4 regions of the Serratia sp. Res13-Sevr-LER1-36-b genome follow, and region 1 is predicted to be linked to each of the others. Evidence: predicted binding sites of a transcription regulator. Region 1 holds the regulator's gene; each other region holds the start of a gene.
What was found. Region 1 encodes CRP, which controls carbon source genes, mostly activating them, when cyclic AMP is high. Its sites were predicted from a motif close to ATGTGANNNNNNTCACAT; they were not measured.
Positions count from the first base shown of each region.

Region 2: IMQ33_RS16555 (glycoside hydrolase family 3 N-terminal domain-containing protein) is a predicted target of CRP. The motif match lies at 5,293-5,310, and genes of this name have one in related genera.
Region 3: rbsD (D-ribose pyranase) is a predicted target of CRP. The motif match lies at 3,083-3,100, and genes of this name have one in related genera.
Region 4: deoC (deoxyribose-phosphate aldolase) is a predicted target of CRP. The motif match lies at 6,285-6,302, and genes of this name have one in related genera.

Region 1 is NZ_JADACK010000045.1:5,876-13,923, reverse strand. Features, by position in the region: gene IMQ33_RS25835 (amidohydrolase) at 28-1,206, opposite strand; gene IMQ33_RS25830 (MFS transporter) at 1,212-2,402, opposite strand; gene IMQ33_RS25825 (LysR substrate-binding domain-containing protein) at 2,594-3,502, shown strand; gene IMQ33_RS25820 (OsmC family protein) at 3,505-3,912, opposite strand; gene crp (cAMP-activated global transcriptional regulator CRP) at 4,294-4,926, shown strand; gene IMQ33_RS25810 (YccS/YhfK family putative transporter) at 4,983-7,058, shown strand; gene IMQ33_RS25805 (aspartate aminotransferase family protein) at 7,101-8,048, opposite strand, start outside.
Region 2 is NZ_JADACK010000020.1:533,016-541,063, forward strand. Features, by position in the region: gene mgtA (magnesium-translocating P-type ATPase) at 1-323, opposite strand, end outside; gene treR (trehalose operon repressor TreR) at 735-1,682, shown strand; gene treB (PTS trehalose transporter subunit IIBC) at 1,873-3,288, shown strand; gene treC (alpha,alpha-phosphotrehalase) at 3,307-4,971, shown strand; gene IMQ33_RS16555 (glycoside hydrolase family 3 N-terminal domain-containing protein) at 5,472-7,505, shown strand; gene IMQ33_RS16560 (NAD(P)H-dependent oxidoreductase) at 7,632-8,048, opposite strand, start outside.
Region 3 is NZ_JADACK010000011.1:210,409-218,456, reverse strand. Features, by position in the region: gene rbsB (ribose ABC transporter substrate-binding protein RbsB) at 1-67, opposite strand, end outside; gene rbsC (ribose ABC transporter permease) at 93-1,061, opposite strand; gene rbsA (ribose ABC transporter ATP-binding protein RbsA) at 1,068-2,573, opposite strand; gene rbsD (D-ribose pyranase) at 2,581-3,000, opposite strand; gene kup (low affinity potassium transporter Kup) at 3,167-5,035, opposite strand; gene ravA (ATPase RavA) at 5,345-6,853, shown strand; gene viaA (ATPase RavA stimulator ViaA) at 6,856-8,048, shown strand, end outside.
Region 4 is NZ_JADACK010000020.1:350,177-358,224, forward strand. Features, by position in the region: gene serB (phosphoserine phosphatase) at 1-633, opposite strand, end outside; gene IMQ33_RS15725 (YtjB family periplasmic protein) at 834-1,520, shown strand; gene deoD (purine-nucleoside phosphorylase) at 1,764-2,495, opposite strand; gene deoB (phosphopentomutase) at 2,562-3,785, opposite strand; gene deoA (thymidine phosphorylase) at 3,860-5,182, opposite strand; gene deoC (deoxyribose-phosphate aldolase) at 5,284-6,063, opposite strand; gene IMQ33_RS15750 (NupC/NupG family nucleoside CNT transporter) at 6,417-7,682, opposite strand; gene IMQ33_RS15755 (TatD family hydrolase) at 7,872-8,048, opposite strand, start outside.

The sequences.
Region 1 (8,048 bases):
AATTTCTTAGTACCGCGCCCACCGTTGTTAACGCATCAACAGATGGCGGATAAAACCGACGTGCAGTTTCACCCCAATCTGCATCGCCGCCTCGTCCAGTTTAAAACGGGGATTATGCACGCCGTAGGTGGCACCGATCGCCTCGTTACCGCTGCCGATAAACAGGAAGCACCCCGGCACTTTCTCCTGATAGGAGGAGAAATCCTCGCTGCCAAACATCGCGGAGGTCAATTCCCGCAGCGCCTGTGGCCCCACGGCTTCGGCCACCACCTCACGCGCAATCGCGCAGGCATCAGGGTGGTTATTGCCGATGGTATAGCCACGCGTCCAGTCAACCTTGTAGCTGGCACCGTGCGCCTGGCTGATCCCAGCGACGGTTTGCTCAACCAACAGCGGCACTCGCTCACGTACTTCCTGGTTATGAGTGCGTAGCGTTCCCGCCAGCCGCGCGCTGTCTGGGATGACGTTATAGCTGTCACCCGCCTGGAAGGTCGCTACCGTCAACACCGGTACATTTAACGGATCCAGCTTACGTGCCACGATCTGCTGCAAAGCGCTAACGATCTCCGCACCAATCGGCACCGGATCGATACACAGATGCGGCATCGAGCCATGCCCCCCCTTCCCCTGCAGCACAATATCGAAGTTATCGCTGGAGCCACTGAATACGCCCTGCTTCATCCCTACCTCACCGGTCGGGAAGTTGGGCATGACATGCAGGCCGAAGATCATCTTCACGCCATCCAGAACCCCTAAATCCACTAGCTGTTGGGCTCCGCCCGGTGGCACTTCTTCGGCATGCTGGAAGATAAAGCGCACTGAACCTTGCAACTGCGCCTGCAACTGGCAAAGCACGCTGGCCGCCCCCAGCAACATCGCGCTGTGGGCATCATGGCCGCAGGCATGCATCACCCCTGGCCGGGTAGAGCAGAAAGGTTCGTCGCTTTCCTCCTGGATAGGCAAAGCGTCGATATCGGCGCGCAATGCATAGCACGGCCCCGGCGCTGCGCCCTGCAATTCGGCCACTACGCTATTTGGTGTAGGACGTGAGATCTTCAACGGGCCAAGGCTGGCCAACTGCCCGGCAATGTAATCTGCCGTCTGCGCTTCCTGGAATGACAACTCCGGATTGGCATGCAGGTGGCGGCGCCACTGTAATACCTGTTGTTCCACGCCAGCAATCAGTTGTTCAATGTTCATGTTCATACTCCTTAATTCAGTGCTGGTTGGCGTGCTTTGCCCGCCAATGGCAGGATCACCAGCCCGGAAACCACCATAGCCAGTGCCAAAAAGATAAACGTCGTCATGTAGTTGTGGCTGATGGTGATCAGATACCCGATGGCGATAGGGGCCACAAAGCCACCCAACGTGCCGCCGGTGTTAATCAGCCCCATTGCTGCACCCATCACTTCCGTAGGCAAGCGCTTCATCGGTAGGGTAAACACGGTAACGAACGAGGCCATCAGGAAGATATAACCCAGGAACAAGAACAGGCTGGCTGTCAGAGCTGATTCGCTGGTAAACACCAGCCAGATGCACAAGGCGCTGAGCAGAGAACTGAAGAAGATCACCCACGGCTCACGCCCTTGCAGGTAGCGCCCGACCAGCCAGCCGGTACCGAGTGAAGAGATCCAGATCCCCAGACCACCGGCGGCTACCACCATGCTGGAAACGTCAATTGGCATTCCCCGCTGCTGTACCAGAAATTTCGGCAGCCAGGCCATCAGGCCGTAAGATGGGATGTTGATACAGAAGATCGCCACAAACAGCAGCAACACGATTGGGTTTTTCAGCAGGGCCTTATAGTTGGCTGCGGCTGCCCCAGCTTTGGCGGGTGCCGCCTGTGGCGGATTGGGAACCAGCCACAAGATGCAGGCGGCAATCACGAATGCCAACAGGCCAAGCGCAGAGAACGACCCACGCCAGCCGATGTGATCCAGGCAATAGACTGCGACCAGCGGCCCGACGGTCATCGCCAACCCGGCGGAGGACAGCAGAATGGACTGCGCGAAGGTGCGCTGTTCCAGTGGGAAATTCGCCACTACCGCCTTGGCGCAGGAACACGGATAGCCGGAGTGGCCAATACCGGACAGGAAGCGGAACGTCACCAGCAGGCCCAGGCCGAACCCCAGAATGCCGAAGCACAGGGCAAATCCCCCCAGCAGCAGTAACGAACTGCACAGCACTTTCTTAAAGCCAAAGCGGTCATTGAGCCAGCCCGCCGGTATCTGGAACAGGGAATACGCCAGGAAAAACATCCCGGTAATGTAGCCCAGCTGTTCCGGCTGTAGATTGAATTCGTGTTCGATAGGTAACAGCGCAAAACCCATCACGGTTTTATCGATGTACACCACGACATAGCCCACAAACAGCAAAAAAATCATTAGCGAACGATTTTTCATCGCCGATATCCCTTTAAGTTATCACCCAGGCAGCCCACCCGCAGGGCCGGCGTATTTAATAATGTGATCAAGGTCACTTTATAGTTTTAATAACAGTCACTTACAATAACACGCTGAAATTATCGCCTTTTGCCGAGCGGCATAAGATACAGTTTTGTAAGGGGTGATGCTTTTTATTGATAGGGTGGGGAATGCGCTATTTACCGAAGTTACAACAGTTGAAAGTCTTCCAGCAGGTGATCCGCAGCGGCAGTATTCGCGGGGCGGCGCGCGCGCTGGAGCAGTCTCAGCCTGCCGTGAGCCGTACCATCCGTGAACTGGAACAGATCCTGGAAACCCAGTTGATCAATCGCAGCAGCCAAGGAATGACGCTGACCGAAACCGGCCGCGCCTTCGCCCTGCGAATGCAATTGATCCTGGAGGAATTGCAGCGCGCCGCCGACGAGATCCAGCAGTTGAATCAGCATTCGCAAGGTAACGTCGCTATTGGCTGCTCTTCGCTACTCGCCCTGACGGTATTACCGGATCTGGTCGAAGCCTTCAAACAGCCGTTTCCGCAGGCCAATCTGCTGATCCGCGAAGCACAGCTGTCTACGCTGCTGCCAGCATTGCGCGAAGGCCGCCTGGATTTTGCCGTGGGTACCGTCAGCCCGGAACTGCCGTTGGAGGATCTGGTGCGTGAACCGCTGTTCAACGCCTCTTTTTGCATTATCGCACGCCAGGGGCACCCACTGGCGCAGGCAACCTCGCTGGACGAACTGCGTGAGGCCAAGTGGTTATTACCGGAAACCGATATGGGGTATTACCAGCAGTTGCGCGCGATGTTAGGCACCTTCTATCAGCAATTGACCCGTTCGCCCATTCGCTCGGACTCTGTGACCTGTGGCTTGAACATGGTGTTAGAGGCGGATTATTTGACTATCGTGGCGCGGGCGATGAGTGCACCGTTCCATTTGCAGCATCGGCTGGTGGCATTGCCTATCGACACGCTGCCGCAGGCGCAATATTGCGTGCTGTATTCACAGAAATCGCCGCTAACCGTGACGGCACGGCGATTTCTTGATTTATTGCGTGCCCACTGCCTGCGCTACCCTTGGTAGGATCAGGCCACTTCGCGGATTTCGAAGCTGTGGGTGATGCTGGCGGCTTTACCCAACATCAAGGAGACGGAGCAGTATTTCTCGGCGGAAAGATCCACCGCGCGCTCCACAATCTTGTCGGTCAGCCCTTTGCCGGTGACGATAAAATGCAGATTGATATGGGTAAACAGACGCGGTGCTTCTTCACGACGCTCGGAGGTCAGTTTAACCTCGCAGTCACGCACATCGTTACGCCCTTTTTGCAGGATCGACACCACATCGATGGCGCTACAGCCGCCAACGGACATCAACACCATTTCCATCGGGCTTGGCGCTTTATCGCCCGCGTTGCCATCCATCAACACCTGGTGGCCGGACGCAGACTCACCCAGGAATGTCAGCCCTTCTACCCACTTAACTCTTGCCTGCATGTTACACACTCCGGTTAATTTCTTAAAAACAGGGTACGCTTTCGCATACATTCTGGCAACGTAACCTGATGCTAATCATGCTGAAGCGAGACAACACAAGACACCCGCCTCACTCTGTGCTACAAACAGAGCCGCAATAACTCTTTCCAGGTCACCGATTTCAGGGATACGTCCAAGGAAAGGCCCCTATATTGGTTTGTTAACAGAATGTAGCTTGCAGCTCTCCCTGCAAGTTAATATGCTAGAGCACAAGCGTATTTCTATAACACGCCTCAAAACCTGTTGATAGCCACAATTAAAACACCGGGCTATAAGCACGTTTTACAGGGAACTCTGACCCCTGTGATACAAGGCAGCGATAACAACAGAGGATAACAGCGAATGGTTCTCGGCAAACCGCAAACAGACCCGACTCTCGAATGGTTCCTGTCTCATTGCCATATCCACAAATATCCATCGAAGAGTACGCTGATTCACCAAGGTGAAAAGGCCGAAACGCTTTACTACATCGTCAAAGGCTCCGTCGCGGTGCTGATTAAAGATGAAGAAGGCAAAGAGATGATCCTGTCCTACCTTAACCAGGGGGATTTCATCGGCGAGCTAGGATTATTTGAAGAAGGCCAGGAGCGTAGCGCCTGGGTACGGGCCAAAACCGCCTGTGAAGTGGCTGAAATTTCCTACAAGAAATTCCGCCAGTTGATCCAGGTTAACCCGGATATCCTGATGCGCCTGTCCGCACAGATGGCTAACCGCCTGCAAGTCACCTCAGAGAAAGTGGGTAACCTCGCCTTCCTTGACGTTACCGGCCGCATTGCTCAGACCTTGCTGAACCTGGCAAAACAACCTGATGCCATGACTCACCCAGACGGCATGCAGATCAAAATCACCCGCCAGGAAATTGGCCAAATCGTCGGTTGCTCACGTGAAACCGTCGGTCGTATTTTGAAAATGCTCGAAGATCAAAACCTGATCTCCGCGCACGGCAAAACCATTGTCGTGTACGGTACGCGTTAATCCCCAGGGAAACGGTGCAGCAATGCGCCGTTTCTTTACCTACTGAATAGCCAACCATGTGGCGCCGCCTGATCTACCACCCGGAAGTCAACTACGCACTGCGGCAAACGCTGGTGTTGTGCCTGCCGGTGGCGTTTGGTTTGCTGATTGGCAACCTGCAACTCGGCATGCTGTTCTCGTTGGTGCCCGCCTGCTGCAACATTGCCGGGCTGGATACGCCACACAAACGCTTTTTCAAACGCCTGGTCGTGGGTGGATCCCTATTCGCACTCAGTAGCTTTCTGCTGCAACAAGCCCTGCTGTGGGAGCTTCCCCTGCCCTTACTGATGTTGGGAATGGCGCTGTTGCTCGGCGTCAGCGGTGAGATCAGTCCGCTGCATGCCCGCCTGCTACCAGCCGCACTGGTTGCCGCCATCTTTTCCCTCAGCATGGTAGGCACCGTGCCAATCTGGCATGCCCCTTTACTGTATATCGTCGGCACCGCCTGGTACGGGTTGTTTACCTGGGCCTGGTTCAAGCTGTGGAAAGAGCAGCCGATGCGCGAATCCTTAAGCCAGCTGTATATGCAGTTGGCCGACTATTTTGAAGCCAAATACTCATTACTGACGCAACATACCGATCCAGAAACTGCCCTGCCGCCGCTGTTGCAACGCCAACAGAAAGTGATGGATCTGATCAGTCTGCTATACCAACAGCTTAATTTCCTGCCCCATGCCAATAACCTGGAGCAAAAGCGCCTGCAACGTACGTTTCAGGTGGCGCTCGATTTGCAAGAGCACATTACCGTCAGCCTGCATCTGCCGGAAGAAGTGCAAAAGCTGGTAGAGCAAAGCCAGGCCGAAGCGATTATCCGCCGCAACGCCCAGGTGATCGCCACGCGCCTGCGGGTGGTGGCCGACGATATTCTCTATCATCGGCACTCTGCGCGTTTCAGTATGAAGAATGAGCTGGCGGCGCTGGAAAAAGTGGCCTCACAGCACGCCGATAACCCGGTTGGTCAGTTCTGCTATTACCACTTCAGCCGCATCGCACGCCTGCTGCGCACCCAGCACCCGCTTTACCGTCGCAATCTGATGGCCAATCAGTCACGTCTGCCGTTCTGGCCCGCGGTGGTGAGCTATCTGTCGTTTAAATCCAACGCCCTGCGCAACGCAGCCAGGCTGGGGGTCATTCTGGCGGCAGGCAGCAGCCTGGGCATGCTGTTCAACCTGCCAAAACCCTATTGGATCTTGCTGACCATCATGCTGGTCAGTCAAAACGGCTATAACGCCACGCGGGTGAGGATCCAGCACCGTGCCCTCGGCACGTTGGCCGGGTTGGTGATTGCCGCCGGACTGTTGCAACTGCAGATGCCGGAGAACGTGACGTTGAGCATCATGTTGGCGATCACCCTGGCGGCCTATCTGATCCTGCGGAAAAACTACGGGCTGGCGGTGATGGGCTTTACCGTGACTGCCGTCTACACCTTGCAGCTCCTGGCGCTGAATGGCACCCATTTCCTGGTTCCCCGCCTGATCGATACCCTTATTGGCTGCGTACTGGTGTTTGGCGGCACGATCTGGCTATGGCCGCAGTGGCAGAGTGGCCTGCTGCGTAAAAACGCCCATCAGGCGCTAGAGCACGATCAGACGGCACTGCGATTATTGCTGGAAGAGCAGGAACCGGATCCCAGTGAACTGGCCTACACGCGTATGCAGGTCAACCAGGCGCATAACGCCCTGTTTACCTCGCTCAATCAGGCGATGCAGGAGCCGGGGTTTGAATCGAATTATCTGGCAGATATGCGGCTGTGGATCACCCATAACCAGTTTATCGTTGAACACCTGAATGCGATGACCATTCTGGCACGCGAGCACTATATGCTGACGCCCAAGCTGGCTCAGGAGTATCTGCAAACCTGTGAGATAGCCTTGCAGAGCTGCCAGCAGCGGTTGGAATATGACGGCCCAAGTACCAGCAACAGCATCATGAAGCCGCCGGACCTGCACCCTGATATGCCGATCACCGAGATGGAACGCCACCTGCGGCGGATCCTTTCTCACCTGACCGTGATGCATACCATTTCGTCACTGGCATGGCGCCAGCGCCCACATCATGGGATCTGGCTGAAGCGCAAACTGCGGGAAAGCTGAGGTTGCCGGAGCCGATGCTGAAGTTCGGCCCCGGTGAATGACTTAAGCCTTAATCACATCCTGTACGGCCAACTCGAACAGCGCCATGCCTTCCTCGATATCCTTCAGTTCAACCACCAACGAAGGAGCAAAACGGATCACGTTTGGCCCAGCGTTGAGGATCATCAAGCCACGTGCAGCGGCGGCAGTGAGAAAATCGCGCGCTTTGCCGTGATAGCCTGCCTTCAGTTCTGCACCAATCAACAGCCCCATGCCACGAATGTCGCTGAACACATCGTATTTTTTACCGATCTCCTGCAAAGCCTGAACAAACAGCCCGTGACGCTGCTCAATCCCGCTTAGCACCTCTGGCGTGTTGATGACGTCCAACGCTGCCTCTGCCACTGCACAGGCCAGTGGGTTGCCGCCGTAGGTAGTACCATGAGTGCCAACCTGCATCACCGAGGCGATCTCTTCGGTAGTCAGCATCGCACTCACCGGGAAACCGCCGCCCAGCGCTTTAGCGGTGGTGAGGATGTCTGGCGTAATGCCGTAATGCATATAGGTAAACAGCTTGCCGCTGCGGCCCATACCGCTTTGCACTTCATCAAATACCAGCAGCGCCTGATGTTGATCGCAGAGTTCACGCACGCCCTTGAGGAAGACAGGATCGGCGGCGGTAATGCCCCCTTCCCCCTGAATAGGCTCCATCACTACCGCACAGGTGTGATCGTCCATCACCGCTTTCACCGCGGCCAGATCGTTGAAGGGCACATGCACGATATCGGCCGGTTTCGGCCCAAAGCCGTCGGAATATTTTGGCTGCCCACCCACGGAAACGGTGAACAGCGTACGGCCATGGAAAGCGTTGTTAAACGCGATGATCTTGGTCTTATACGGGCTATGACGGGTGATGGCATAATGGCGAGCGAGCTTGAAAGCCGCCTCGTTAGCCTCTGCACCCGAGTTGGCGAAGAACACCCGGTCGGCGAAGGTAGCAGCGATCAATTT
Region 2 (8,048 bases), on a different contig from region 1:
AGGTTGAAGGGGTTGCTGTAGCAGTGCCACAAATGCTTCCACCAACTTTCGGCCAGCTGGTTTTCGATGGTGTTGCTGCCAAACTGGCCGCGTGCGGTTTCTGCTTCCTGCTCGGTGATGCCTTCCGGGTGGCTGTTGAAACGCTCATACAGCTGCATCGCGCTGGCGGCGGCACATTCCAGGCGTTGTTGCGCCAAACCGGCAGGCAGCTCTTGCGCCGATCCACTGACGCTTTCCAACAGCGCATCACGCCGTACCAGGCGGCGTGGCAAATTACGGCTGAGCAGACCCAGCAGCCGACGGGGGATTTGTTTAAATTTCATCGTTCGCACCTCATTGCCCAGCGCCTCACGGCAGTGGGTGAACGGCGGATCGGCCCGCTGGCACGATTTTCGGACGCGCCAAAAATCCTCCGCCGGAGCAGATCACTGATTTTCAATCACAACAGAGGCGAACTATCGAACAAGTGCCGCTGCTTACCTAAACCGGTAAAACAGCAACGCAGAGCGTAGAGGTTTTACCGGGGAACCGAATGAGTAGTGTCGGGGCTCGGATCAGGATCCATTCAGGGATTTACCTCCGGTAAAGAAAAAGTGGGAACGGCAAAGGCGGCCATTCCGTTTTGCAACACTATGGGCTGCGCACCAAGATCCGCGCGTTAAAATGCGCTATGGTAGCGAGCATAAGTGGGATGTTGTAAGTTTAAGCCTCATAACCTAAACGATAAGTAAACCATGCAAAACCGGCTGACAATCAAGGATATCGCCCGCCTGAGCGGGGTAGGCAAGTCTACCGTCTCACGCGTGATGAATAACGAAGGCAGCGTAAGCCCGCAAACCCGTGAACGGGTGGAGGCGGTGATCCGCAGCCAGGGGTTTACCCCATCAAAATCGGCGCGTGCCATGCGCGGCCAGAGCGACAAAGTGGTCGCCATTATCGTTTCCCGTCTGGATTCCCCTTCGGAAAATCAGGCCGTGCGCACCATGCTGCCGCTGCTGTATCAGCAGGGCTTCGATCCGATCGTGATGGAAAGCCAGTTTGAGACCCGGCTGGTAGAGGAGCACCTCAACGTACTGCGCCAGCGTAACGTCGACGGCGTGATCCTGTTCGGTTTTACCGGCCTGACTGGCGCCATGCTCAAACCGTGGCAGGAAAAGATGGTGGTGGTCGCCCGCGAATATCCGGGGATCTCCTCGGTTTGTTATGACGATGAAGGTGCCGTGAAACTGCTGATGCAGCGCTTACGCAAGCAGGGTCATAGCCATATCAGCTACCTTGGCGTACAAGAATCCGATGCCACTACCGGGATGCGTCGCCATCAGGCCTATCTGGATACCTGTCGCGAACAGAAGATCTCGCCGGTCGTGGCACTGGGAGAACTGAGCTATCAGAGCGGTTTCCAACAGGCCGCCAACGTGATTGAACCACAAACCACCGCGCTGGTATGTGCCTCTGATACCATCGCGCTAGGTGCGATGAAGTACCTGCAACAGCAACAGATTACGCCAATCCAGGTGTGCGCCATCGGTAACACTCCGATGCTCAACTTTTTGTTCCCAGAGACATTTTCCGTTGAGTTGGGCTATGGCACCGCTGGGCAGCAGGCGGCCCTTCAGCTGCTGGGCCAGTTGAGTGGTGAACTGAGCATCCGCCAAATCATTATCCCCTGCAAACTTGCCTGACGACGGGTGCACCATGCGGTGCTCCCTTCGTATCGTAGCCAGAATTCGTTGTGACGCTACCTGAAGCTTTGTTGTTCGTTTTGTGATCCTTACCGCAAGTTGGGAACGTTCCCATTTAATAACCACGGCCAAGTGACTAAGCTTAAAAACATCAATACCTCTGAGCCTCACTGATAACAAAGGTGCCATAATGAGCAAAGTTCAGCAGCAGGACATCGATCGCCTGATCGTGCTGGTGGGTGGCCGCGAGAATATCGCCACCGTCAGCCACTGCATTACCCGCCTGCGTTTCGTTCTTAACGATCCCGCCAAGGCCAAGCCGAAAGAGATTGAGCAGTTGCGCATGGTCAAAGGCTGCTTCACCAACGCCGGGCAGTTCCAGGTGGTGATTGGCCCCGAAGTTGGTGATTACTATCAGGCGTTAATTGCCACCACCGGCATCAACGAAGCTGATAAGGAGCAGGCCAAGCTGGCCGCTCGCCAAAACATGACCTGGTTCGAACGCGGCATCTCCCACTTCGCCGAGATCTTCTTCCCACTGCTGCCAGCGTTAATCAGCGGCGGTTTGATCTTGGGTTTCCGCAACGTGATCGGCGATATCCCGATGTCCGGCGGCCAAACGCTGGCCCAAATGCACCCAGCCTGGAAAACCATTTACGACTTCCTGTGGCTGTTGGGCGAAGCCATCTTTATGTTCCTGCCGGTGGCCATCTGTTGGTCAACGGTGAAGAAGATGGGCGGTACCCCGGTGCTCGGCATCGTGATGGGGATCACCCTGGTCTCCCCGCAGTTGATGAACTCCTACCTGCTCGGCCAGCAAGTGCCGGAAGTATGGAACTTTGGCTGGTTCACCATTGAGAAAGTGGGCTATCAGGCACAGGTGATCCCGTCGATCCTCGCCGGTATGGCGCTGGGCTGGATCGAAACCCGTCTAAAAAAGATCGTGCCGGATTATCTGTATCTGGTGGTGGTGCCGGTGGTTTCTCTGCTGCTGGCCGTGTTCTTGGCACACACGCTGATCGGTCCGTTTGGCCGCATGATCGGCGATGGCGTAGCCTGGGCGGTGAAGTGGGTGATGACCGGCAGTTTCGCCCCGATCGGCGCGGCACTGTTTGGCTTCCTGTATGCACCGTTGGTGATCACCGGGGTGCATCAGACCACGCTGGCGATCGATATGCAGATGATCCAAAGCATGGGCGGCACCCCAGTCTGGCCACTGATTGCCCTGTCCAATATTGCGCAGGCCTCGGCGGTGCTGGGCATCATCATCGTCAGCCGCAAGGCCAACGAACGTGAGATTTCCGTACCGGCCGCTATCTCCGCCTATCTCGGCGTGACCGAGCCAGCCATGTACGGTATCAACCTGAAATATCGCTTCCCTATGCTGTGCGCGATGATCGGCTCCGCCTTCGCAGGCTTGATTTGTGGCCTGACCGGCGTGATGGCTAACGGCATCGGCGTGGGCGGCCTGCCTGGCATCCTGTCTATCCAACCGCAGTTCTGGCTGATCTACTCGGTAGCCATCCTGGTGGCCGTGGTGATCCCGCTGCTGCTGACCATGATGGTTTACAAACGCAAAGCCAGCCGCGGCGAGTTACCGGTTTAAACTGAAAGGTATTTTTTTATGAGCAATGTAATTCCCTGGTGGCAGAACGGCGTTATTTATCAAATCTATCCGAAGAGCTTCCAGGACAGCACCGGTAACGGCTATGGCGATCTGGCCGGGGTGACCCAACGGCTGGACTATTTGCAAGAGCTGGGCGTCGATGCCATCTGGCTAACGCCGGTCTATGTCTCGCCTCAGGTCGATAATGGCTACGACGTCGCCGATTACTGCGCCATCGATCCGGCTTACGGCACCATGGCCGACTTCGAACACCTGGTGGCGCAGGCCCACCAGCGCAGTATCCGTATCGTGATGGATATGGTGTTTAACCACACCTCCACCGAGCATCCGTGGTTTAAGGCTGCGCAGGATCCTGCCAGCCCGCGACGCCAGTTCTACATCTGGCGCGATGGCGAAGGTGATGCCCTGCCCAACAACTGGCGTTCCAAGTTTGGCGGCAACGCCTGGCAATGGCACGCCGACAGCGGCCAATACTACCTGCACCTGTTTGCTACCGAGCAGGCCGACCTGAACTGGGAACACCCGCCGGTGCGCGAAGAACTGAAAAAAGTGTGCCAGTTCTGGGCAGACAAAGGCGTGGATGGGCTGCGTCTTGACGTAATCAACCTGGTGTCCAAGCAGCAGGACTTCCCAAGCGATAGCCAGGGCGATGGCCGCCGTTTCTACACCGACGGCCCGCGCATTCACGAGTTTTTGCAGGAGATGAGCCGCGACGTGTTCCAGCCACGCGGCCTGATGACCGTGGGCGAGATGTCTTCAACCTCGCTAGAGCATTGCCAGCAGTATGCGGCGCAAAGCGGTGCCGAGCTGTCGATGACCTTCAACTTCCACCACCTGAAAGTGGACTATGCCAACGGGCAGAAATGGACGTTGGCCGCGCCGGATTACGTCGAACTGAAGCAGATTTTCCACCACTGGCAGCAAGGCATGCATAACCGCGCCTGGAACGCGCTGTTCTGGTGTAATCACGACCAGCCGCGCATCGTTTCGCGCTTTGGCGACGAGGGCGAGCTACGAGTCACCGCTGCCAAGATGCTGGCGATGGTGCTGCACGGTATGCAGGGCACGCCGTATATCTATCAGGGTGAAGAGATCGGCATGACCAATCCGGGCTTCCAGCAGATCGAAAGCTATCGCGATGTGGAAAGCCTGAATATGTACGCCGAACTGCAGGCTCAGGGAAGAAACGAAGACGAACTGTTGGCTATTCTGGCCAACAAATCACGGGACAATGGCCGTACGCCGATGCAGTGGGACGCAACAACCCACGCTGGCTTCACCACCGGTACGCCGTGGATCGCCTGTGCAGAGAACTACCCGCAGATTAATGCCACGGCGGCATTGGCCGATCGGGATTCGGTGTTTTACGCTTATCGCCATCTGATCGCCCTGCGCAAGCAGTATCCGCTGCTGACTCACGGTGACTATCAGGATCTGGCCCCGGCTCACCCGGCATTGTGGTGCTATCAACGTAGCTGGAATGGGCAACGGTTGCTGGTCGTTGCGAACCTGAGCCGCGAACCGTTGGCATGGGATGCCGCAGGCGTTGAATTTTCTGAACTGTGGCGCCCACTGATCAGCAACTATATGGATGCTGTAGAGCAGCCACGGGCCGGAGTTTTGCGGCCTTTCGAAGCGAGTTGGTGGCTGCTGGAGTCCTGATTGGTCACCGGGAGTTGTTTGCTAAAATCTATACATAATTGTTTTAAAAACAATAATTTTGCATGGATCGAACAATGAAATTGGCGCTGGGAACACTTTCTCTGTTACTCAGCGCCAGGCAGGGGCCAACAAGCAGCGGATCACACCGCGACGCCCTGCCGTTGAATCATATATTTAACACCAAGTAACTGACCTTTATTATTCCCCGAATAAATAAGTCACCCAGTACAATTATTCTTGCTTTCACTTAACTTCCCTAAATTTCTGCCTAAATCATCATTACGCTATTTCAGGCGTGAAAAGATCTGCATCCAAATCAAAATGTGAAGGATATCTCAAATCGTAAATAGATTTATTTCACGCTGTAAAAAAAACATGTAATAATAGGAAAAAATTATATTAAAACAATAAATACATAATAAATATAACTATTTTTAAATAAACCACCAGACTGATTTTTCCCATCGGCCTTTTTACCTCTCGTGAAATGGAGCATTTTTATGACCATCAAAAGGAAGTCGATATTTATAGTCAGTGGTTTATTTGCCGCCGGATTGACCGGCTGTGACAATAATGACACCAAGATTACTCCGAGCAATCAGGCGGAGCTGGAGAGCAGAAATATTCCCACGCTTACCGTCGACGGGCTGAAATTTAAAGATCTGAATAAAAACGGCCAGCTAGACCCTTATGAAGACTGGCGTCTTGATAGCGCCACCCGCGCCCGCGACCTGACCGCCCGCATGAACGTGGAAGAAAAAGCCGGTGCCATGATGCATGGTACCATTGGCCTCGATGGTGCTGGCCGCGTCGATATCAGCGCCGCCGAAGAAGATGTTAACCAACGCTTCGTCAACACCTTCATTACCCGTATGGCAGGCGATCCACAGCATATTTCCGCCGATAACAATGCGCTGCAGGAAATGGCCGAGAAGTCTCGCCTCGGTATTCCGGTGACCATCAGTACCGACCCGCGCAACCACTTCGTTAACGATCCTAATGCCACCAGCGTCGCGGCAGGCAGTTTCTCACAATGGCCGGAACCGCTCGGCCTGGCGGCAATCGATGATACGGCACTGTCCAAAACCTTTGGTGATATTGCCCGTCAGGAATACCGGGCCGTTGGCATCCATATGGCGTTATCACCGCAGGCCGACCTTGCCACCGAACCGCGCTGGGGCCGTATCAACGGTACCTTTGGTGAGGATAACCAGCTCGCCAAACGCCAGGTACAAGCCTATATCGAAGGCTTCCAGCATGGTGATAAAGGCTTGACCCAAGACAGCGTCATCACCGTGGTAAAACACTTTGCCGGTGGCGGTCCACAGCTTGGCGGGTTGGATCCACACAACATCTTTGGCAAAGAGCAGGTTTACCCAGGTGAGAATCTGGAATACCACCTGGTACCGTTTGAAGGGGCGTTTGCCGCCAATGTGGCCTCGGTGATGCCCTATTACGGCCAACCGATCAACCTGTGGTACAAGGATCAGCTGATTGAAGAAGTGGGTTTTGGCTTTAATAAGCAGGTGTTGACCGAGATGCTGCGTGGCCGCTTTGGCTTCACCGGCGTAGTGCTGAGTGACTGGGGCATCCTGGAAAGCTGCGAAGGTAAATGCGCCACCGGTATCAGCGATGCCGACATCGCCGCCGGAGTCTCGCCTTGGGCTGCCGGGATCGGCATGTCGTGGGGCGTTGAGAACCTCACCCGCCAGGAACGTGTAGTGAAAGCGGTGGAAGCCGGGATCGATCAGTTCGGTGGTACCAGCGATCCCAGCGATCTGATAGAAGCCATCAACCAACAACAGCTGCCGATCGCCACTATCGACGCTTCCGTCACGCGTATTTTGCAGCAGAAGTTTGAGCTGGGGCTGTTTGAGAAACCTTACGTGGACGAAGCCAAAGCGGTGAAAATTGTCGGCAACGCGGAGTTCCAGCAGAAAGGGGATGATGCACAGCGCCGTGCGCAGATCCTGTTGCAGAATAATAACTCCCTGTTGCCATTGGCGCTGAGCGGCAAGAAGGTGTTCCTGCATAACGTCAACGCTACCGTGGCGGCACGCTATGGGTTGGAAGTCGTCGCTACGCCGGAGGAGGCAGAGATCGCCATCCTGCGAGTAGATACACCGCATCAGAACGATCCGCACTACCCGTTTGGCGTTTCGGTCAACTTCGGCCAACTGGGCTTTGACGATGCCGATACCGTGGTGCTGGATCAGAAAGCTGGCACTTACAGCGGCAGTGAAGACTATCAGTTGATCAAACAGGTGAAGGCGCTCAACATTCCAACGGTGATTTCCGTTTACCTCGATCGCCCGGCAATCCTGACCAACATCGTGGATAAAACCGACGTACTGCTGGCCAACTTCGGCGCATCCGATGAGGCGGTGCTGGATGTGATCACCGGCAAGAGCAAGGCACAGGGTAAATTACCGTTTGAGCTGCCATCCAGCTGGCAGGCGGTGCTGGACCAGAAAGAGGACGTGCCGCACGATTCTGTCGATCCGCTGTTCCCAATCGGCGCGGGTATTCTGTAATACGGCCCCTCACCCTCAACCCTCTCCCAAAGGGAGAGGGAGTAGCCCGAGCTAGTCATCAAGCGGGGGCCACACTTACCACCGAGCAGCAAACTTCGGTGTTAAGTGTTCACGATGTCCCCGAACTTAAAAACTCTGTACCAGTTTCACTACCTTCGTCACTTCCTGAGCCAACACTTCATCGCTCATATCAAATACGCCCTGCACCAGGTGTGGCGGCAGGTAATCCATGCCAGTCAGGTTAGCGACGGCGTTAAACGGCCGCAGCAGGTCGGCCACCGGATAGCGGTTATACCCTGCCGGTGAATAGGCCTGCGCGTTGCCCCCGGTGCTGACCACCAGTTGCAAAGGCTTACCCTGCAGTTGGGTACCTTCGCTGCCATAGGCGAAACCATGGGTTAATACCGCATCCTGCCATTCGCTGAGGATCGCCGGTGAGCTGTACCAATAGAACGGAAACAGCATCACCACCACATCGTGCGCCTGCAACAGTTCCTGCTCGCGGGCCACATCAATCTGGTAGTCAGGGTAAACGCGCATCAG
Region 3 (8,048 bases), on a different contig from region 1:
CGTTAGCGCTCAGAGTGGCAGTTAATGCGATGGCCGAAACTAAGGTTGCCAGTTTTTTCATTTTCATGGTCGTGATTCCTGTAGGGGAGAGGTTACTTGTTACTTTTGTTGTCTACCAGAACCGCCAGCAGAATAACGGCTGCTTTCACGATCATTTGGTAGTAGGAAGAAACACCCAGTAAATTCAAACCGTTATTCAGGAAGCCAAGGATCAGCGCCCCGATCAGGGTACCGACGATGCGCCCTTTACCCCCAGCCAGGCTGGTACCACCCAGCACCACCGCAGCGATGGCATCCAGCTCATAGCCGGTACCCGCAGTAGGTTGTGCAGAGGACAGGCGCGCCACTTCAATGACCCCAGCCAGTGCCGCCAGCAGGCCGCACAGGGAGTAAACGATGATTTTAACCCTATCGACGCTGATACCGGAAAGGCGGGTAGCCGCTTCGTTGCCGCCCAGCGCATAAATATAGCGGCCAAGACGGGTATGATGCAGCATATACCAGGCGGCGATAAACACGATGGCCATGATCCAGATCGGGGTAGGAACGCCCAACGGACGGCCAATCCCGAACCAGCCAAAGGTGTCGGCAACGTCGGTAAAGCCGGTATTGACCGGGCTACCGTTGGTGTACACCATGGTCACACCGCGCAGTAACAGCATCATCACCAGGGTGGCGATAAACGCCTGAACCTTGCCTTTGGCAACGATAATCCCGGTGCAGGCACCTACGGCAGCCCCCAACGCCAGCGCAGCGGCAACGGCCACCACCGCATTGACTTCAAATCCGACAATCGAAGCAGCTACCGCTCCGGTCAGCGCCAACAGCGATCCGACCGACAAATCGATGCCGGAAGTCAGGATCACCAACGTCATGCCGACCGCCATAATGGCGTTCACCGAGGTTTGCTGCAGGATGTTGAACAGGTTATTAACGGTGAAGAAATTCGGGCTCATCGAAGACACCACGGCAATCAGCACCAGCAGGGCAATCAGCGATTTCTGCTCCAACAGCCACTCTTTACTGAACCAGCGCTTAGCTGCGACACTTTGTGAACTCATATCTGATTACTCCTGCTTTACGCCGTATTGCTTGCCGACGGCTGCTGCCATCAGCACTTCCTGGGTGGCCTGTTCAATCGGGAATTCGCCGCTGAGGTGGCCTTCGTGCATCACCAGGATGCGGTCACTCATGCCCAGCACCTCCGGCATTTCCGAAGACACCAGAATGATGCTCAGCCCTTCCTGCTTGAACTGGTTGATTAACTGGTAGATCTCTTTTTTGGCCCCGACGTCGACGCCGCGGGTCGGTTCGTCGAGGATCAGCACCTTTGGCCGGGTCATCAAGCCACGGGCAATTGCCACTTTTTGCTGATTACCGCCGGAAAGCAGGCCAATCGGTTGCTCCATCGACGGCGTTTTAATATTGAACAGGCGAATAAAATCACTGACGGCGATCTGCTCGTCGGCATGTTTCAGGCCACCACCGGCACGGCTGAAATAGCGCAGCGCGGTGAGCGACATGTTTTCCTTCACCGACATCCCCAGTACCAGACCATCACGTTTACGGTCTTCGGAGATATAGACGATACCGTTGGCCAGGCCGTCCTGAGGAGTACGAGTTACCACCTCATGGCCGTCCAGGTTGACGGTGCCGCTTTTACGTGGCGCCGCACCGTACAGGATCTTCATCAGTTCGGTACGCCCAGCCCCCATCAGGCCAGCCACACCCAGAATCTCACCGCGGTATAAAGTAAAGCTGACGTCATGCACACCAGGGCCGGAAACGTGGCTCACCTGCAGGCGTTTTTCACCGCGCGGCAGATTCAGGCGTGGATACTGCTCTTCCAGCTTGCGGCCCACCATCATTTCAATCAGCGAATCTTCATTCAGTTCGGCAACCGGCCGCTCGGCAATAAATTGCCCGTCACGGAATACGGTCACATCGTCGCAGATTTCGAAGATCTCTTTCAGGCGGTGGGAGATATAAACAATGCCACGGCCTTCGGCTTTCAGCTCGTTGATCACTTTAAACAGCGAGGCGGTTTCGGTATCGGTCAGGGCATCGGTCGGCTCATCCATGATGATCACTTTGGATTCAAAGCTCAGCACCTTGGCAATTTCCACCATTTGCTGATCGCCAATCGACAATTCCCCCACCAGCCGGTGGCTGCTGTAACGCAGGTTCAAACGCGCCAGCAGTTTGTCCGCTTCGGCATACATGCGTTTCCAGTCGATGCGGCCAAAGCGGTTAACGAACTCGCGGCCAAGAAAGATGTTCTCGGCAATGGTCAGCTGCGGGATCAGGTTCAGTTCCTGGTGGATGATGCCGATCCCTGCTTCCTGCGAATCCTTCGGCCCGTTGAAGGCCACTTCCTTGCCGAGGAAATATTGGCTGCCCGCATCTTTGTTGTAGATACCGGTCAGCACTTTCATCATGGTGGATTTGCCGGCACCGTTTTCCCCCACCAGCGCCATTACCCTGCCGGGATAAACGCTCAGGGCGGCCCCAGAAAGCGCCTTCACGCCGGGAAAGGCCTTATCGATCCCTTTCAGTTGCAGTAAAGGTTGCATAGGTGCCTCAGAAAGTTACGCCGGAGCACAGGATTACGTTCGCGTAGGGCGAACATTCTCCGCTGCGGATCACGGCCCGGCTATGTTCGGTTTGCGCTTTAAACGCGCTGTGGCTGATATAGCTGATGCTGATGGTGTTGCCCTGGTGTTGGCCAAGCTGCGTCAGTTGGGCCAGCAACGCTTCGTGGAGCGATGGGTTATGCTTGACGATCTCTTCCGCCAAGATGGCGCTCTCTACCTGCATTTCCTGCGTTACCACGCCGACAACCTGCAAGAATGTCGGCACCCCTTGGGTCAGCGCCAGATCGATACGCGGCGTCACGGCAGGGATCGGCAAGCCAGCATCACAAATCGCGATCTGATCGGTGTGGCCGAGACGAGAGACCACCGCAGAAACGTCAGAATTCAGTAGTACGCCTTTTTTCATGAGTAAACTCCAGCAGCGAAACGTTTCGCTATTGGGTCAGTTTAGAAAATCAGCAGGGGAAGACAACCCTGTAATAGCGGAAATGTGATCGCCATCGAAACGTTTCGCTCACGTTCGATAAAGCGTAGCTAAAAAAGAAGGGCTCAGCAAATGCTGAGCCCCTGATTTAGATTTCGACCTGGGTTCCCAGTTCGATGACCCGGTTGGGCGGGATCTCAAACTGGTCGGCAGCCCGCAATGCGTTGCGGCTCAGGGCGATAAACAGCTTGCCGCGCAGGAACAGATACCACGGCCGTTTGGTGAGGATCAGCGATTCATGGGACATAAAGAACGACGTCTCCATCATCCGGCATGGCAGCCCTTCCAACCCACAGCGGTGGAAGACTTCCTCAACGTTCGGCGTTTCACGCCAGCCATAGCTGGCCACCACCCGCCAGAAGGTCGGGGACAGTTGTTCAATCGTTACCCGCCGGACGTTATGCACATAAGGGGCATCTTCGGTACGCAAGGTCAGCAGCACCACCCGCTCATGCAGCACTTTGTTGTGCTTGAGGTTATGCAGCAGAGCAAACGGGATCACGTTAATCGCCCGCGACATAAACACAGCGGTGCCAGGCACGCGAACCGGCGGTGATTTTTCCAGTGAGGCAATCAGTGCTTCAAGGGAGTTACCGTGTTCATGCATCCGGCGCAGCAGGCGGAAGCGTTCGCTCTTCCAGGTAATCATGATCAGGAACATCACCAAGGCCAACATCAGTGGCAACCAACCACCAGAGAACAGCTTCAGGGCGTTCGCCGAGAACATCGGCACATCGATAATCAGCAGCATCGCCAGAATGCCCCCCACCAGGAAGCGATTCCAATGCCAATTCTTGATGGCGACCGAGGTGATCAGGATGCTGGTCAATACCATGGTGCCGGTCACCGCAATACCATAGGCCGCGGCCAGGTTGCTGGAGTGTTCAAAGCCCACAATCACCAACACCACGGCGATATACAGGGTCCAGTTGATCACCGGGATATAGATCTGGCCGGACTCCATTTCCGAGGTATGAATGATGCGCATCGGTGACAGATAGCCCAGACGAACGGCCTGGCGGGTCAACGAGAAGACGCCGGAAATTACCGCCTGCGAGGCGATCACCGTGGCCAGCGTGGCCAATATCAACAGCGGGATCAGTGCCCAGTCTGGGGCCAAAAGGAAGAACGGGTTCTTGATCGCTTCCGGGTTTTTCAGCAGCAATGCCCCTTGGCCGAAGTAATTGAGCACCAGCGAAGGCAGCACTACGGTGAACCAGGCCAGGCGGATCGGGAATTTGCCAAAGTGGCCCATATCGGCATACAGCGCTTCCACACCGGTAATCGACAGCACCACCGCACCGAGCGCGAAGAACGATACCTTCTTATATTCAACAAAGAAGTTGAAGGCCCATTTCGGGTTCAGCGCCTGCAACACTTCCGGGTTGGCGATAATGCTGCGCGCCCCCAGAACGGCCAACACGATAAACCACAGCAGCATCACCGGGGCAAACAGTTTGCCCACGCTACCGGTGCCATGTTTTTGGATTGCAAACAGTAAGGTCAGTACCAGAATAGAGAGCGGGACAATGTAGGGATCCAGCGACGGTGCGGCAATCTCCAACCCTTCGATCGCCGACATCACCGAGATCGCCGGGGTGATCACCACCTCGCCATAGAAGAAGCTGCCACCAATCAGGCCCAGGATCACCAGCAAAGAGGTGGTACGCGCCGAGGTATGGCGCCCAGCCAAAGACATTAACGTCAGTATCCCGCCTTCACCGGCGTTATCCGCACGCATGACGTAGGTGAGATACTTCAGGGAAACGATGACAATCAACATCCAGAAGATTAAGGAAAGGAAACCAAACACCACGTCGGGACGGACGTCAAAACCGTAATGGCCGGAAAAACATTCTCGCAAGGTATAGAGCGGGCTGGTGCCGATATCACCGTAAACGACCCCAATAGCCGCCAGGGTAACCGCCGATAAAGACTGTTTATGTTCTGTGCTCATAGTTTGCTTCTTTTGCTAGATCATCCGTCAACCGACGCATCAGCATCAGGCTAAAGATACGGGCTCTAAGATCCGTCACACCCGGTAAAAGGCGCACAGTATGCATCATTTATAGCACTTGCCTACTCTACTATCTGACCCCAAAAATAAACAAAATGTGAATCAGCCCCCTTGTTGAGCATAGAAAAATTTTACTAATCAACCAGCTATAAGGCTAAAAATAATGATGGTTTATCATCGAATTCTCTAGCAAGATTGGCTGTCGGCCTGGGTGGCAGGCTCTAACCTCCGGACAACGCGAGCTATTTTATGGCGTCATCAACACTTCTGGCAGAACGGATCTCCCGCCTCAGCAGTGCGCTGGAGAGCGGCCTTTATGAACGGCAAGAGGCTATCAGGCTGTGCTTGCTGGCGGCCTTGTGCGGGGAAAGCGTGTTCTTGCTCGGCCCACCGGGGATCGCCAAGAGTCTGATCGCCCGCCGGCTGAAATTTGCCTTCCGCAGCGCTCGCTCATTTGAATACCTGATGACGCGCTTTTCCACTCCGGAAGAGGTGTTTGGCCCTCTGTCGATCCAGGCACTGAAAGATGAAGGCCGCTATCAGCGCCTGACTGCGGGTTATCTGCCCGAAGCCGAGATCGTGTTTCTTGATGAAATCTGGAAGGCAGGCCCGGCTATCCTCAATACCCTGCTGACCGCCATCAACGAGCGCCGTTTCCGTAACGGCAATAGTGAAGAGCCCATTCCGCTGCGCCTGCTGGTCACCGCCTCCAATGAATTACCCGAGGCCGATAGCAGCCTTGAAGCGTTGTATGACCGTATGCTGATCCGGCTGTGGCTTGATAAGGTGCAGGATAAGCAGAATTTCCGCTCTCTGTTGGTGGCCCGCCAGAATGAAAGCGACAACCCGGTGCCCGAGGCGCTGAGCATCAGCGATGAAGAGTTCCATCAATGGCAACCGCTGATCGATAAGGTCAAACTGCCGGAAAACTGCTTTGAACTGATTTTCCTGCTGCGCCAACGGTTAGACGCTTTGGAACAGGCGCCTTATGTTTCCGACCGGCGTTGGAAGAAATCCCTGCGCTTACTGCAGGCCTGTGCCTTTTTCAGCGGCCGCGACACCATCGTGCCATTGGATTTAATGCTGTTGAAGGATTGCCTGTGGCACGATCGGACATCATTAAAGTTGTTACAGCAACAAATCGATCAGTTGCTGACCGAACAGGCCTACCAGCAACAAACCTTGTTGATACAACTACAGCAGATCCACACCCGCTGGATGCAGCATCAACAGCAGCAGAGCCATCGCCAGGCCATCCAACTGGTGAAAAAAGGCGGCATGTTCAGCCGCAAGCCACAATACGTGCTGGAGCATCCGCTCACTGGCACCACTTTGACGCTGCTGCTGCAAAAACCACTACAGCTGCACGACATCCAGGTTAACCACCTGAGTATCGAAAGCAGCATGCTGGAAAGCTGGCTGCAAAAAGGCGGTGACGTGCGCGCCAAGCTCAACGGCATTGGTTTTGCCCAGCAGATCGATCTGGAAGTCGATGAGCAACTGCACCTTACCGTGTTAGACGTCAGCCGCCAGCCCTCCCTGCTGGCCATGCCGGGTAAGCCGAGCGGCGGAACCCCACCAGAATTTCTGGACGAAATTGAAACACTCAGCCAGCGCCAGGCGGAACAGCGGCGGCTATTCAGCCAGCATCAACCTTGCCTGTTCACCCCTGCCGCCGGGTTGGCGAAAATTGAAGCCAGCCTGCTGCAGGTGGCCGAGCAGATCAAACAGCTGTCCCAGCAAATGCGCGGCCAGTAACCATGCTGAGCCTCGAAACGCTCGATATGCTGTTGTCGATCTCCGAAGGCGAGCTGATCGAAGAGCTGATCATTGGCATGTTGGCCACGCCGCAGTTGGCGGTGTTTTTCAATAAATTCCCGGCGATACGTCGGGCGATCAACCGCGATCTGCCTCATTGGAAGTTACAGCTGAAAGATCGCATTCAGCAAGCCGTGGTGCCGCCGGTTCTGGCGCAAGAGTTTTACCGCTATCAGCAGTGCCAGTTGGAAAGCCACGGCCAGTTCTCGCAAAACCTTAACGATACGCTCGATCTGCTACGCCAATACGCGTCGCCGTTTTACACCCAGGCACGGAGTATGGTGGACGCAGCCGATCTCACCACTCACCCGCTCGATGGCAGTTTCCAGACCCTGTTTCTGCAACGCTGGCGCATTAGCCTGACGCTGCAGGCCACGATGCTGCACCATAAGTTACTGGAGCAGGAGCGTGAACAACTGATGGCCGAGCTACAAGAACGGTTGGCGCTGAGCGGCGCACTGGAGCCGGTGCTGGCAGAGAACGACACGGCCGCAGGCCGATTGTGGGATATGAGCAAAGGCCAGTTACAACGTGGTGACTACCAACGGCTGGTGGAGTACGGGGACTTCCTGCAACAGCAGCCAGAGCTACAAAAGCTGGCACAGCAACTGGGCCGCAGCTATGAAGCCAAGGCGGTGCAGCAACAAGATGCGCAGCCGGAACCATACCGGGTGATGGTGCAGGTACCCGCCATTCAGCCGGAAGAGGTCAGCGGTATACACCAAAGTGACGACATCCTGCGGCTACTGCCACCCGAACTGGCGGCGTTGGGCATTGAAGAGCTGGAGTTTGAGTTTTACCGGCGGCTGCTGGAAAAACGGTTGCTGACCTATCGCCTGCAAGGGGATGCCTGGCAGGAGCAGATCATGATGCGCCAAGTCACCCATCAGCAGCAGGACCGGCAGCCACGCGGGCCGTTTATTGTCTGCGTAGATACTTCCGGCTCAATGGGCGGCTTTAATGAACAATGCGCCAAGGCCTTTTGCCTGGCACTGTTGCGCATCGCACTGGCAGACAACCGCCGCTGCTACATCATGCTGTTTGCCAGCCAGATTGTGCACTATGAACTGACGGCCGCCAGCGGTATCGAACAGGCGGTGCGGTTTCTGGGCCAACATTTTCGTGGCGGGACGGA
Region 4 (8,048 bases), on a different contig from region 1:
ATAATAGGTAAAGCCGCCGGAGGCAATAGCGACATGCCAGTCCAGCGCCTGCAGCTTGCGCACAAGACTGGTCAACCCAGGCATCAACGGCAATTCGTCACGCACCTGTTTGAGGATATTGGCATCGGCCCCTTTCAGCGTCCCCACGCGTTGGCGCAGGCTGGCGGTGAAATCGAGTTCGCCACGCATCGCGCGTTCGGTCACTTCACTGACCTGCTCGCCTACCCCGGCCAACTTGGCGATTTCGTCGATGCACTCAATCTGGATCGCCGTTGAGTCCATATCCATCACCAACAGGCCCGGCTTGCGCAGGTTAGGAATTTTGCCAAGTGGCGCAACGTCTAGCCCGCTTTCGTTCGCCAACAGTTTGGCGCGCGCAGTTAGCGTCCCCGCCAGGCGAACCACCTGATAATCTTCCACCGCCCAGGCCGTCACGATCACCATCGCGGCCCCGAGCTTGCGCTGGAAATGAGTAATACGCTCTTTATCCAGTTCTCTGCCATATAGTAGCCAACCGGTGTGGCCCGCCCGATAATCCAGCGGCATGACTTCGTCACCGCTCAACGAAAGAGGCAACCCCGGCCATTGAGAGATCTCGGCAGGGAGATCGCAATAGGTCAGACTATTTGGCATCCTTAACTCCTGAATAACACTGCATGATAAAACGACGCATCAAGCTATCCTATCGCCATTGCTTCTGGCAACATATTACCCTATGAATCTCTAGTTGGCCGCTCTAGCGCATCCATGCGCTCGCGGTATTGGTACATCCCGGTACCGCACAGCCAGGTGGTCAATCGTGACTCCCGGATGACCGCCCTAAAGGAAGCCTAATGGCTAAAGCTAAACTGAAATTCCGCCTGCATCGCACCGCTATTATCCTGATTTGCCTGGCGTTGCTGGTGCTGTTGATGCAAGGTGCCTCCTATTTTAGCCTGAGCCACCAAATGGCGCGATCGGAACAGGTCGAAGAATTGGCACAAACCTTGACCAAGCAGGTGGCTTTTAGCCTGACTCCGCTGATGGATGGCGACAGCGACATAGACAATCAGCAGGTTGAGCGCATTCTCACGCAGTTGACCAATCACAGTCGTATTCTGGATGCTAGCGTCTACCAGTTGGACGGCACCCTGATCGCCCACTCCGGCGAGCAGATTAGCGTACGCGATCGCCTGGCGCTGGATGGCAAACGCGCGGGCAGCTACTTTAACCACCAGCTCGTCGAGTCAATCCAGGGCAAAGATGGCCCACTGGGCTTTATCCGGGTGACGCTGGATACCCACGTGCTGGCCACCGAATCCAAACAGGTGGATAACACCACCAACCTGCTACGCCTGATGATCCTGCTGGCGCTGGCCATCGGCATTATTCTGGCCCGTACCCTGCTGCAAGGCCGCCGCAGCCGCTGGCAGCAGTCTCCGTACCTGCTAACCGCCAACACGCCGCTGGCAGAAGGTAATACGGTAGACGATGGTGATGACGAGAAACCGGCAGAGCAGGAAGAAACGAAGAAAAGCTGATGGCATTCTGAGATTGATGCCAAAGTGGCAATGTTGCTGAATCTCATGCTCGAGCGTAGAGGCGTTGCATGCTGCGCCCGTTCAGATGCCCCATGAATTGGCAAGGTGGCGAGTTGGCTGGTGAATAGAATAAAAAATCAGTAACAATATGAAAAATAACAAATATTGGTATTATTTTACGGCAAAATGAATAGATTCGTGAATAGATAAAATGGGGCGCAGCGTGCTGCGCCCGCGAGGTCATTACGCTTTGTCGCCCAGCAGGACAGATTCCAGCGCGATAACGATCATCTCGTTAAAGGTGGTCTGACGCTCGGCAGCGGTGGTCTGCTCATGACGCAGGATATGGTCGGAAACGGTGCAGATGGTCAACGCCGTGCTACCGAACTCTTCATACAGCTCTGCGGCCACGCCGTAGATACCTGCCGCTTCCATCTCTACGCCCAGGATGCCGTACTTCTTCATCACCTGGAACATATCCGGATCTGGCGTGTAGAACAGATCGGCGGAGAAGATGTTACCCACGCGTGCAGGGATGCCCTGAGCAGCCGCAGCGTCTACCGCATTACGCACCATGTCAAAATCCGCAATGGCCGCATAGTCGTGGCCTTTGAAGCGCATACGGTTAACCTGGGAATCGGTGCAAGCCCCCATGCCGATCACCACATCACGCAGTTTGACGTCATCACGCACCGCGCCACAAGAGCCGACACGGATGATTTTCTTCACGCCAAACTCGGCAATCAGTTCACGCGCATAGATAGAGCAGGATGGGATGCCCATGCCGTGGCCCATTACCGAGATTTTACGACCTTTATAAGTGCCGGTGAAACCCAACATGCCACGCACGTTGTTCACTTCCACAGCGCCTTCCAGGAAGGTTTCTGCGATGTATTTTGCCCGCAGCGGATCCCCCGGCATCAGCACTACGTCAGCGAAATCACCCATCTCAGCGTTAATATGTGGCGTTGCCATAATCACTTCCCTCAATTCATTGAAATAAAGACGTTGGCGTGAAGGCCAGCGTCATTAAAAGCGGTATTAAAGCATGGATTTGCCGTAATCCATCGGTGACACGCCAAAATAGCTGGCGACGGTCTGGCCGATGTCGGCGAAGGTTTCGCGATGCCCCAGCGAGCCTGGTTTGACTTTCGGGCCATAGACCAGAACCGGGATATGCTCACGGGTGTGGTCGGTGCCTGGCCAGGTCGGGTCGCAGCCGTGGTCAGCGGTGAAGATGATGATGTCATCCCCTTTCACCAGCTTCAGCAGCTCTGGCAGGCGGCGGTCGAACAGCTCCAGCGCGGCTGCATAACCCGCTACGTCACGGCGATGGCCGTAGGAGGAGTCGAAATCAACAAAGTTGGTGAATACGATGGTGTTGTCACCGGCTTTTTCCATCTCGACCAAAGTGGCGTCGAACAGGGCGTCGATCCCGGTAGCTTTCACCTTCTTGGTGATCCCCACGTTGGCATAGATATCGGCAATCTTGCCGATGGAAACCACTTCGCCGCCCTTCTCATCAACCAGCTTTTTCAGCACGGTCGGAGCTGGGGGTTCCACGGCCAGATCGTGACGGTTACCGGTACGCTGGAACTCACCCGGCTTATTCCCCAGGAACGGACGGGCAATCACACGGCCGATGTTGTAGCCACCTTCGGTCAACTCTTCACGAGCGATCTCACACAGCTCGTACAGGCGATCCAGGCCGAAAGTTTCTTCATGGCAGGCAATCTGGAAAACCGAGTCCGCAGAGGTGTAGAAAATCGGCTTGCCGGTTTTCATATGCTCTTCGCCCAGTTGATCCAGGATCACGGTACCGGATGAATGGCAGTTACCGAGGTAACCCGGCAGGTTGGCACGCGCCACCAGCTTGTCCAGCAATTCCTGCGGGAAGCTGTTGTGCTCGTCTGAGAAGTAGCCCCAGTCGAACAAGACTGGCACACCGGCAATTTCCCAGTGGCCTGATGGCGTATCTTTACCGGAGGAAAGCTCGCTGGCATGGCCGTAAGCACCGATGATTTCAGCGTCTTTATCCAACCCTTCCGGGAACTTGCCAGTGGATTCTTCCGCTGCTTTGCCCAGGCCCAGACGGCTCAGGTTTGGCAGGGTTAGCGGGCCGCTACGGCCCACGTTGGCTTCGCCACGTGCACAGGCAGCAGCAATATGGCCAAGGGTATCGGAGCCTTCATCGCCAAAGCTTTTGGCATCTTCACTCGCGCCAATGCCGAATGAGTCTAATACCATAATAAATGTACGTTTCATCATACTCTCCTGCGTATTCACGCTGAGGGCGACAGCGAAAAGGCCGCTGCCACTCCTGATTCTTTAGACAGAGGTTATTCGGTGATGCGTTTGTAAACCACCGGCGTGACTTCTGGCGCTTTGTCGCCCAGAACCATCGCGCCGCGTACCGCATCTGCTGCCTGCTGCCAGCTCTCTTCGTCGTTGGCATGGATCACCGCCAATGGACGCTGGGTATCGACAGTGTCGCCCAGGCGAGCCACATCGGTCAGGCCCACGCTGTAGTCGATGCTGTCGGTCGCGCGACGGCGGCCACCGCCCAGTGACACCACCGCCATACCCAGTGCACGGGTATCCATCGCGGTAATGATACCTGGTTTCTCGGCATAAACCGGCTTGGTTAACGTCGCGGCTGGCAGATAGCTGTCGTAACGCTCGATAAAATCGCTTGGGCCTTTCTGTGCCGCCACCATGCGGCCAAAGATTTCCGCCGCTTTGCCGTTATCCAGCACCGCCTGCAGTTTGGCGCGCGCGTCAGCATCGTCGGTAGCCAGGCCACCAGACAGCAGCATTTCCACGCTCAACGCCATGGTCACTTCCAGCAGACGCGGATTGCGATATTCCCCGGTCAGGAAGCGTACCGCTTCACGCACTTCGACCGCATTACCAGCGCTGGAAGCCAGCACCTGGTTCATATCAGTCAGCAGCGCGGTCGTCTTGCAACCGGCTCCGTTGGCAACGCCCACAATCGCCTGCGCCAGATCGTCAGAAAGCTGATAGGTCGGCATGAAAGCACCGCTGCCAACTTTCACGTCCATAACCAGCGCATCCAGCCCTTCGGCCAGTTTTTTCGCCAGAATAGAACCGGTGATCAGCGGAATGGAGTCGACGGTAGCAGTGATATCACGCGTCGCGTAGAAACGCTTGTCTGCCGGAGCCAGTGAGCTGGTCTGGCCGATAATCGCCACGCCAACGTCTTTGATGATCTTACGGAACGCGTTGTCGTCCGGGAAAATATCAAAGCCAGGGATCGCTTCCAGCTTGTCCAGCGTACCGCCGGTATGACCCAGACCACGGCCTGAAATCATTGGCACGTAGCCGCCACAGGCTGCCACCATCGGGCCAAGCATCAGCGAAGTCACATCGCCCACACCGCCGGTGGAGTGTTTATCCACAATCGGGCCGTTCAGCGACAGGCTTTTCCAGTCCAACACCGTGCCGGAATCACGCATTGCCATGGTCAGCGCCACGCGCTCTGGCATGGTCATGTCGTGGAAATAGATGGTCATCGCCAGTGCAGCAATCTGCCCTTCTGACACCACGTTATCGCGAATGCCGTTAATGAAGAAGCGGATCTCGGCTTCGCTCAACGGTTGCCCGTCACGTTTTTTACGGATTATTTCTTGTGCCAAGAACAAAGTAGCCCCCTGTTTTAGCTAAATAGAGTCATTCGATACGCCTGCGCGCTGCGTTAACGGGGCCGCTTGGCAGCCCCAACGCAACAAGACGTGAGTGAAAATCAGTAACCGTTACCAGCGGCTTGGGTGCTATGCCCCAGCGTGGTCAGCAGGCTGGCTAACAGGCTCGACGCACCAAAGCGGAAGTGGCGCGCATCGGCCCAGTCTTCTCCCAGCAGACGCCCGGCAAGTTGCAGATACTGTTGAGCATCTTCTGCGGTACGCACGCCACCGGCTGGCTTGAAGCCAACGGTTTTGCCTACGCCCATATCACGGATCACGGTCATCATCAGCTCAGCGCTTTCCAGCGTGGCGTTGACCGGCACTTTACCGGTAGAAGTCTTGATAAAATCAGCCCCGGCCTTGATGGAGATCTCGGAGGCTTTACGGATCAGTTCCGCCTGCTTCAGCTCACCGGTTTCGATGATCACTTTCAGCAGCACGTTGGCAGCAGCACAGGCTTGCTTGCACTGTTTGACCAGTTCAAACCCGACTTCCTCGTTACCGGCCATCAGGGCACGATAAGGGAATACCACGTCAACTTCATCGGCACCGTAGGCGATGGCTGCACGGGTTTCTGCCACAGCGATGTCGATATCATCATTGCCATGCGGGAAGTTGGTGACGGTGGCGATACGGATATCTGGCGTCCCCTGCTCACGCAGCGTTTTGCGGGCAATCGGGATAAAACGCGGATAGATGCAGATGGCGGCAGTATGGCCTGCCGGGCTGTTCGCCTGACGACACAACGCGATCACTTTCTCGTCGGTGTCATCTTCGTTCAGCGTGGTTAAATCCATCAGGTTCAGCGCGCGTTGCGCTGCTGCGGTTAATTCGGTCATAAAACTCTCCAACTGAGCATTCTGATGTTGGCGAGCGGACTTGGTTCCTTGAAGATAGCGCGCGGGATAGTCTTCCCACGCCAGCAACTGAGATCCTTCTCACCGCACATAGCCCTTCGATTTTCGCATAGCCAGCAATCGCTATTTGAACACGACCACTCTGGCATATTTGTGTTCTGATTCACACTACACAGGATAGCACTGTAACAGGACTGAATTATATGTGAAGATCATCACAAAATAACGCGATATTGTTCACAAATTCACTAAAGAGACGGCGGTCATTAGGCGAATGCCCTTTTTGCAGGCAACCAGGCCCCTTCAGGAACCTGGTTGTTGATATCAAGTATAGCTTACAACGCCAGGAAGAATCCGGCGATGGTGGCGCTCATCAGGTTGGATAAGGTACCGGCGGCCACCGCTTTTAACCCGAAACGAGCAATGTCGTGACGACGACCTGGAGCCATGCTGCCTAGACCACCCAGCAGGATCGCTACGGAAGACAGGTTGGCAAACCCACACAGCGCAAAGGAGATGATCGCCTTGGTGTGCTGTGACAGCACCTGTAGCCCCTCAGCAGCCACCACGTCATCCGGACGCAGGTAAGCACCAAAGTTCATGTAGGCCACGAATTCGTTAACGATCACCTTCTGGCCGATAAACGAACCCGCCACCATCGCTTCACTCCAAGGCACACCAATCAGGAAGGCGATCGGCGAGAACACCCAGCCCAGGATCAGTTCCAGTGACAGCTGTGGGAAATCGAACCAGCCACCAATACCGCCAAGAATACCGTTAAGCAGCGCGATCAGAGCGATAAATGCCAACAGCATCGCCCCCACGTTCAGTGCCAGTTGCATGCCAGAGGCCGCACCAGAGGCAGCGGCATCGATGACGTTTGCCGGGCGCTCGTCTTCGGCGATCAGCTTCATCGCATCGGCTCGGTCTTGGGTATTTTCGGTTTCCGGCACCATCAGTTTGGCAAACAGCAATCCACCCGGTGCGGCCATAAAGGAAGCGGCGATCAGGTATTCCAACGGTACGCCCATCTGGGCATAGCCCGCCAGCACGGAACCGGCTACCGAAGCCAGGCCGCCGCACATTACGGCAAACAGCTCCGACTGGGTCATGGTGGCGATATAAGGGCGCACCACCAGCGGCGCTTCGGTCTGCCCCACAAAAATATTGGCCGTGGCTGACAGCGATTCGGTCCGCGAGGTACCCAACAGCTTATGCAAACCACCGCCCAAGAGCTTGATCACCACCTGCATGATGCCCAGGTAATAGAGCACCGCAATCAACGAGGAGAAGAACACAATTACCGGTAACACACGCAGGGCGAACACGAAGCCGCCACCGCCGAACACTTCAAACATTTTGTCGGAAACCAGGCCACCAAAGATGAAAGAGATGCCCTCGTTACCGTAAGCGATGACGTTTGCCACCCCTTCCGACATGCCACCAAGAATACGGCGCCCGATCGGGACATAGAGCACCAGCGCGCCAATGCCAATCTGGATGATAAACGCGCCGAGTACGGTACGCAGTTTAATAGCGCGCCGGTTGCTGGAAAGCAGCACCGCAATGGCGATCAAGACCACCATACCGACCAGGCTCATGAAGAGTTGCATACGAGTATGTCCCTGTTGCGAAGAAGAAATACCCCCGGCCCGCTGGATAAAACGGGTTGCCCAAGGGCGATAATGGGACGCAATTATACTGAGCGAGGCGGGATGAGACTCGTTTTATGTCACAAATATATACAAGTAGAAGCAACTGAAAATCACACAACGTGATTCAAGTCACATTTAAAGTGAGAGGTGTGGATCCAATGCAAACAGGGATTGGCTATTTTGTTGTAGCTGTTCGGCAATCTCATCGGCAGATTCAGGCCGTAGTTGGCAAAGCACCTGAAACACCTCCGCAGCCCGTTCAGGCCGGTTCGGCTGCCCTTGATAACCCGCCAACGGCATGTCCGGTGCATC